Regions from separate parts of the Chitinophaga sp. 22308 genome, predicted to be linked through region 1. Evidence: riboswitches for the same ligand, from Rfam matches in the RefSeq annotation. Region 1 holds a riboswitch; the other holds the start of a gene.

Region 1 (4,204 bases):
TTTTTATGTGGAAAGCCCTGCCTATAAACAGGCGCTGACAAAATTAATGACTTCCGTTGCCCGCAGTACCTCCACCAACAGCCTGTTTTTCCAGTCGCCGCTGGCAGTGGCAGTGGGACTGCTGGTATTGAACAAACATGATGAATGCGCCCGGTACATGCCATTGGAGGAAACTAACAAAGACGCCTACACGAAAGTGAAGACGGCCGACTGGAACAAATATGCTTACTCCGCATTGCTTATTCCAGGCGCCGGCCCGGGAGACAAGGCGTCCATCAGTGATGCCGGTAAAAACCGCTGCCGCATTGGGGCTGAGATGTACCATAGCGGGAAAGCTCCCTTTATCATCGTTTCCGGTGGCCACGTGCATCCATTTGGAACACCCTACGCAGAAGCGGTGGAGATGAAAAAATATATGGTCAGCGAACTGAAAGTACCGGCCGATGCGATTATTGTGGAGCCTCATGCACGGCATACCACTACCAATGTCCGCAATGCTGTCCGCATTGCCTGGAAAAGCGGCATGCCCCTGGAAAAGCGGATGCTGTGCGTATCTGATGCCTTGCAACTGTATTACGTGGCCAGCCCGGTTTTCGGCAAACGCTGCGAGGAAGAACTGAACTATCAGCCGGCGGCGGACATGCAGCAGGCCGACCTGAACTTCCTTTCTTTTATGCCAGATCTGAAGTCGCTGCAGGCCAACTCACTCGACCCGCTGGATCCCTGATCGCGGACCACAGTATGTACCATGATGAATCGTCACACTTGTTATTCATAAAACACACAACTTCATGTACACTATCCTCGGCGCCGGTGGCGTAATCGCCAATGAACTGGCCAAAGAACTGGTAAAAAACGGAAAGCAGGTACGACTCGTAAGCCGCTCTCCTCAAGCTGTTGCCGGCATCACCGACCTGGTGGCCGCAGACATCACTGACGCCGCGCAAACCCGCCGCGCGGTGGCCGGCGCTACTGTCGTGTTCCTCACGGCCGGACTGAAATATGACCATAAACTATGGGCCGTTGCATGGCCCCGCATCATGAGCAACGTCATCGAAGCATGTAAAGCGGAAGGCGCTAAACTGATCTTCTTCGATAACGTATATTCTTATGGGTTAGTGAACGGCCCGATGACAGAAACCACCCCCTACAATCCTGTCAGCAAAAAAGGAAAAATCCGGGCCGCTATTGCCACGCAACTAATGGAAGAAGTCAAAGCCGGTAACATCACGGCCACTATCGCCAGGGCAGCGGACTTCTACGGCCCCGGCGCAGACAAGACCGGCTTCCTCAACCTGCTGATCATCGACAAATTCAAAAAGAAAAGTTCCGCCATGTGGCTGGGCAAAGATAACGTCACCCATAGCTACACCTTCACCCCCGACGCCGGCAAAGGACTTTACCTGCTTTCCCAGGACGATTCCTCCTGGAACCAGGTATGGCATCTGCCTACTGCCAATCCGGCCCCGGACGGCAAAGGATATATGGAGATGATCGCGCGCCAGATGGGCGTTAAGCCAAAGTATATGAAGCTGAACCGCTTCCTCATCGCTGTTTCCGGCCTTTTCGATTCCACCATCCGCGAACTGGGGGAGATGTTGTACCAAAGCAACTATCCCTATATTTTCGATTCGTCCAAATTTGAAAAACACTTTCAGGTAAAACCTACTTCCTATGAAGAAGGTGTTAAACTTACCCTGCAATATGAATAGTCTACAAAATTTGTAGGAAATAAATTTGGTAGTTTGAATTTGTGTCCTATCTTTGCACCAGTTCTTTTAATCGCTTATCAAGAAAGGAGGAGGGAAATGGCCCGACGATACCTTAGCAACCTTCATCATGGCACTGATGAAAGGTGCTGCATCCATCCCGGCTTTGCCGGGAAAGATAAGTATCTACATTTGATTGTTATTTCATTTAGATATTTTATTATAGGAATGCAGCGGATATATACCCGCTGCATTTTTATTTTAATGACTATAGTAAAATAACACAATAACCAAATCTCTTGATGGGCGCTGCATAGAACTTGTTTATTCATTTTTCATCAAACTAAAAAACAAGTACAGATGAGCACTATCACATCACTGATCCATTCTATTCCCGTAGATCCGCAAACAGGCGCAATCGCTGTTCCCATCTACCAGACATCCACCTTCGTACAGGAGGCTCCCGGTGTAAACAAAGGTTATGACTATGCCCGGTCCAACAACCCCACCCGCGAAACAGCAGAAAAAATCATCGCCGGACTTGAAGGAGGCGCAGCCGCTTCCGCCTTTGCCAGCGGCCTGGCAGCCATAGACGCTGTCATCAAACTGCTGAAAGCCGGAGATGAAATTGTGGCGGTAGATGATATCTATGGCGGCGCTTTCCGCCTCTTTCATAAAGTGTATGAAAAATTCGGTATCAAAGTGCACTATGTGGACACGGCCGACACACAGGCGGTATTCCAGGCCATTACACCGGCGACACGCCTTATATGGCTGGAAACACCCACCAATCCTACGTTGAAGATTTCTGATATTGCGGCCATCAGCCGTATTGCCAAGGCAAGTAACTGTCTCCTTTGTGTGGACAATACGTTTGCGTCACCGGTGCTGCAGCAGCCACTGGCCCTTGGTGCCGACCTGGTCATTCACAGCGCCACCAAATACCTGGGCGGCCACAGTGACCTGATCGCCGGTGTGGTAGTGTCTAAAACGCCACAGCTGGGAGAGGAGATTAAATTTTATCAGAACGCCTGTGGCGCTATCCTGTCACCGTTCGACAGCTTCCTGCTCATACGCGGCATTGAAACGCTGCACCTGCGCATCCGCCAGCATGTGGCCTCTGCACAGGTCGTCGCCGAATACCTTGAACAACATCCGGCAGTGGATAAAGTGTTTTATCCGGGACTGCCTTCCCATCCCGGCCATGCGTTGGCCAAACAACAGAGCAAGGGCTTTGGCGGCATCATCTCTTTCTCATTGAAAGACGACCGCGAAGAAGCAGCTACCGCTTTTGTGACATCCACCCACTATTTTAAACTCGCTGAAAGTCTCGGCGGTATTAAAAGCCTGGTGAGCCATCCAGCTACCATGACCCATAAATCCATACCGGCCGAAAAAAGAAAGGCTGCCGGTGTGAGCGACAGCCTGATACGTTTGTCTATAGGCCTGGAAGAAGCGACCGACCTGCTCGCCGACCTGGAGCAGGCCTTTAAACACTTACCGCAGCCCGCTTTGGCAGAAACCGGGTTACCAGCATAGCGGCTACGTTATCTCCCGTCGCGTTTAAAATGGTGGCCAGCGGATCTACCAGGGTGCCGATCACCATCAGCGGCGGGAGCGCCTCCGGGGGGAAATTGTATACCGACATCACCAGCAGCTCCCCGATGTAACCACCGTTGGGAATGCCGCCTTCCACAATGCTCACGATGACGGTGATGCCCAGTGCCATCACAATCACGTTGACACTGTCGAAACCTTTGCCGTACATGGCAAAAACAACCGCCATCTTAATGATGGAGCTGATGCTTGAACCATCTTTATGCAACGTTGCGCCCAACGGTACCACCACGTTGCCTACGGATGCCGGCACCCCCATCCTGGGCACCGCTTCCAGGTTGGCCGGAATAGTGGCGATGCTGCTACCGGTGCCTACAGCAGTGAGGGTGGGAACGATATTGTTTTTCCAGAAAATCTTTACTCCCCTGAAACCGCCGGCCACAAAGGCATAGAAGCTGAAGCCAACCAGGAAATAAAGAGCGCCGAAGCCGTAATAGATGCCCAGCGAATGCGCATAGGTGCCAAAGAGCTGCGGGCCCACTGTCCCTACCTGATAGGCGAAATAAGCGCCCAGCCCCAGGGGGGCGGCCTTCATCAGCAATGCCAGCAGGTCTTTCATCACCTCGTTGCCGGAGTGGAGGAAACGCCGGAAAGAGGCGCCCCGTTCCCCCGCCCGCATGGCAGCCATACCGGTCAGTACCGAAAAGATAATGAACGGTAACATGTTCTTGCGGGAAAGCAACTCGTAAAACTCGCTGACCGTCAGCAGCCGTGTCAGCTGCTCGCCAAAAGTGCCGGCGCTGGTATGATCTGTTACAGGCGTCAGTACCACTTTCTGATGAATGGGAAATATCCAGACGGCCACAATAGTCAGAAAAGCAGCAATCAGCAATGTGCTGAGAAATACCAATGACATCACGCCCAATACCCTTCCCAGC
Region 2 (4,204 bases), on a different contig from region 1:
CAAAGGCGAGCGCTTCTCCCCTACCGACCTGGTAGCCACCGCGCTGGGCAACTGCATGCTCACCATCATGGGCATCAAAGCAAGAGACAACAACTGGAATATTGAAGGCACCAAAGTTACCATCACCAAGATCATGGGCACAGAACCACGCCGTATCACCGGTATCACCGTGGTTTTCGACATGCCGGCCGGCCATAACCTGGGCGAAAAAGAAAGGACCATCCTGGAAAGGGCCGCCCACACCTGCCCGGTAGCCTACAGCCTTCATCCAGACATTAAACAGGACGTTACGTTTAACTGGTAGTAAATAAACAGACCGATAAAAACCGGCCTTTCCTTAACCGGCGGCCCACTCAACGAACAGCCTGGATCACAATGTAGCCCAGGGCTACATTGTGATTCAGGTTTTTTATTCCACGGGTTTCTTTTTTTTATTCCTTAGTCCTTTCAGCTTTTCGGAATTTTCCTTTGGTCTTTGCTGTCAGCGTCTTTGCGGGAATTCCTTTTGCGATATGATCCGCGTTCCCACCGCACATTCCAGGCATCTCTTCTGTTCACAATAGTACTGCTTCAGTTCCAGCATGGCCTGTGTTCCCGAGGCCTGTCCGGGTGCCACGCCCAACTGCTCCCATTCGCGGATGATATGATTGTCTTCTGGCGGCAGTTCCTGCAACAAGGTGAGTGCCAGCTCCTGGTAGTCGGGCTGTTGCCCGTACCGGCCGTACAGGTGCATCAATGGCAGCACGCTGTTGATCAGCACGGCGTGCAGTGCCTGCCGCCCCGGCTGGCGGGCACGTTTTACGGGGTGCTCAAAGCGGTAATGGGTAAGCCAGTACGGTGACGGGGGTACGAAAAACAGCTGTTCCAGCTGCCGCCGGGCGGCCACTTCCAGCATGGCGGTAAACAGGCGTCGGCTGCCTTGCAGCAACGCCGCCAATGCAGCGATGCGCATAGACGGAAACGATGAGGGCCGCATCCGCAGCCACCGCCAGCCATGGGCCGGCAACGGCTCCAGCCGGTGCTGCTGTCGCAGCTGCCGGTATTCCTGCTGTAACTGTAAAGGATATACGTCAGTAAAAGTATCTTCCAGCATACCGGCCTGCCCGAACAACAGCGCTTCGATGGCCGGCGGACGGTCGTGGTACTGCTGTAGTAACCGGTAGGGCAGCGACTGTGCCAGCGCCAGGAAAGCCGGAGCGTTGACCGGTGCGCCGTAGCTGCGGGCCACCGCCCAGTAGCAGGTCTCTTCCCAGTTGTGGCGGTTGACCGACAGCCAGTGCAGCAGCTCCCGCTGTCGCCTTTCCCAGCGTTCGGCCAGCAGCCGGTCCTGCCATGATGTCCACACCAGTGGCGGCACGCGGCCGGCATGGGCGCTGCAGGGCACAAAAGCGGCCGATTGCCGCAGCTCCTCGTAACGCTGCAACAACAGGTTGGAAATATAAGGCTGCAGCTCGAGGCACCGTATATGCCCGCCGATCCCCGCCGGCAGGTCATGCCTGTACACCACATGCAGGATGATATGACCGTATTGCGCATCGCCGGCATGGCCATGACGGTACCAGTCAGACGAGCGCAGATGCAGCTCCACCGGTCCTGCCCACAAAACAGGGCCGATTTTTATCCGGGCGCCCGTGAAATCAGGGCCGCTATGATGATTATGCGTGCCGGGATGAATGACCTGTACAGCCTCGCCGGTGGTGGTCACCAGGCCTTCATGCCGGTACAGGCGGCACTTCCAGATATGCTGGAACAGCGCTTCCGTGAGCGGGGGGTTAACGTGCATAAGATATGGTTGGTCAGTAAAACAATGTCTTTAAAGATAATAAAACACCGGCGCCCGGAAAATATTTTTGTGCATCAAATTTGGAAAATTGATAAAACTGCTGTTACCTTTGCACCCAGTTCTTAACATCACTTATCCAGAAAGGCGGAGGGACTTGGCCCTGCGATGCCTTAGCAACCATTCCAGACCAGCATTGGTCGGGAAAAAGGTGCTAATTCCTGCCCCGGTGTACCGGGGAAAGATAAGTTGGCAGAGATAAATCTTCACCAGATATATAATTGATTCATAGCTCTTCCAACACCCGGAAGGGCTTTTTTTATGCCTTCTCCCCACCCACTTCCTGGAAATAAGGTTGTTAAAATAGATTTTTAATGATAAAGTTGCACGAAACTGCGTGACCTTCGTGACATCATTAAAATTTTATTAACATGAAAACAGCTACACAACTGATTCACAGCATTCCGGTAGACGAACTGACAGGCGCCATTTCAGTGCCCATCTATCAGACGTCCACCTTTGTGCAGGAATCACCGGGCATCAATAAGGGTTTTGAATTTTCGCGGGCCAACAATCCCACGCGTAAAGTGTTGGAAGAGCTCATCTGTAGCCTGGAAGAAGGATATGCCGGCTTCGCCTTCGCCAGCGGCATGTCTGCCATCGACGCCGTGCTCAAACTGCTGAAATCCGGCGACGAGATCATGGCCGTGGAAGATACCTATGGTGGCATCTTCCAGATCTTCAACCACATGTTCGAACGTTTTGGCATCAAAGTAAACTTTGTGGACACCAGCAACCTGGACAAGGTATTGGCCGCCATCACGCCCAACACCCGTATCATCTGGCTGGAATCCCCCACCAATCCTACTTTGCGCGTGTCTGACATTAAATCCGTCAGCAAGATCGCCAAACAACATAATATCCTGCTGGCAGTAGACAATACCTTCAGCACCCCGCTGCTGCAACAGCCACTGACACTCGGTGCGGACATCGTTATCCACAGCGCCTCCAAATACCTGGCCGGCCACTGTGACGTCATAGCCGGACTGGTAGTGGTGAATTCAAAAGCACTGGCCGATCAGATACGGTACAACCAGAACATCTCCGGCAGCATCCTGAGCCCGTTTGAAGCATGGCTCACCATCCGCGGCATTGAAACGCTCTACCTCCGGTTCGAGAAACAATGCAGCAACGCCAGCGCCATCGCCAACTGGCTCGCCACACACCCGGCGGTGGACAAAGTGTTCTATCCCGGACTGGCCACCCATAAAAATCATCATATTGCCCGCAAACAGCAGAAGAACTACGGCGCCCTCGTCAGCTTCTCGCTTAAAGCCGACAATATTAAAAATGCGATCCGCATCGTTAACGCCACCAAGCTGTTTAAACTGGCGGAAAGCTTCGGCGGCGTGAAAAGCATGCTGGCCCACCCGGCCACCATGACACACCGCACCATCCCGGAAGAATTCCGGAAAAAAACAGGCCTGCAGGACTCCTGTATCCGACTCTCCGTAGGGATCGAAGATGCAGAAGACCTCATCAACGACCTGAAACAAGCGCTGGATAAATTAAACCATCCGGCCGGCAAACAAATTACTGTTTTACAATAGCTGTCAGCCCGGGCCACCCGCCAGGAACACTGATAGCACCAACCAATTATGAACTAAAGTATGGAAAACAAGATCATCAATCTGGGTATTTTCGGTTTCGGCGTAGTAGGCCAGGGTCTGTACGAGGTATTGAACAGGACCAAAGGTATTAATGCACGTATCAAAAAAATCTGTATTAAAGACCCCAACAAATCAAGACCTATCGACAGTAGCTATTTTACAACGGATAAAAATGAAATCCTTGAAGATCCTACTATCGACGTAGTGGTGGAACTGATCAACGATACGGAAGCCGCTTTCGATATCGTCAGCACTGCCCTGCGCAACGGCAAAGCTGTTGTCAGCGCCAGCAAACGCATGATCGCGGAAAACCTGCCGGCATTGTACGAACTGCAATCCGCCAACAAAGTGCCTTTCCTTTATGAAGCTTCCAGCTGCGCCTCTATTCCCATCATCCGCAACCTGGAAGAATACTACGATAACGACCTGCTCAACGCAGTGGAAGGTATCTGTAACGGCTCTACGAATTATATCCTCACCAAAATATTTGAGGAAAACCTCAGCTTTGAAACGGCCCTTCAACAGGCGCAGGACCTGGGCTTCGCCGAAACAGACCCCACCCTCGATATCGAAGGCTACGATCCGAAATTCAAACTCGTGATCCTGCTGCTCCACGCATTCGGTACCTTCGTGAAACCCGAAGAAGTGTACAACTTCGGTATTCACCACCTCAACGATTTCGATATCCAGTTTGCCAAACAACGCAACTGTACCGTTAAACTGATAGCGCAATGCCGCCGCCAGAACGGAAGCG

Evidence for each region. Region 1 has a riboswitch for S-adenosylmethionine ahead of ACTJJS_RS25895 (trans-sulfuration enzyme family protein). Riboswitches for the same ligand answer to the same signal wherever they lie in the genome.
Region 2: it holds a riboswitch for S-adenosylmethionine, as region 1 does, so the genes downstream of both, ACTJJS_RS01320 (trans-sulfuration enzyme family protein) here and ACTJJS_RS25895 (trans-sulfuration enzyme family protein) in region 1, are expected to answer to the same signal.

Annotation. Positions count from the first base shown of each region.
Region 1 covers NZ_JBQEOP010000006.1:535,565-539,768, reverse strand. Annotated here, with positions in the region: gene ACTJJS_RS25905 (YdcF family protein) at 1-727, shown strand, start outside; gene ACTJJS_RS25900 (NAD-dependent epimerase/dehydratase family protein) at 792-1,712, shown strand; SAM riboswitch class I at 1,784-1,894, shown strand; gene ACTJJS_RS25895 (trans-sulfuration enzyme family protein) at 2,070-3,248, shown strand; gene ACTJJS_RS25890 (dicarboxylate/amino acid:cation symporter) at 3,199-4,204, opposite strand, start outside.
Region 2 covers NZ_JBQEOP010000001.1:317,527-321,730, reverse strand. Annotated here, with positions in the region: gene ACTJJS_RS01330 (OsmC family protein) at 1-304, shown strand, start outside; gene ACTJJS_RS01325 (DUF2851 family protein) at 482-1,783, opposite strand; SAM riboswitch class I at 1,913-2,031, shown strand; gene ACTJJS_RS01320 (trans-sulfuration enzyme family protein) at 2,212-3,390, shown strand; gene ACTJJS_RS01315 (homoserine dehydrogenase) at 3,451-4,204, shown strand, end outside.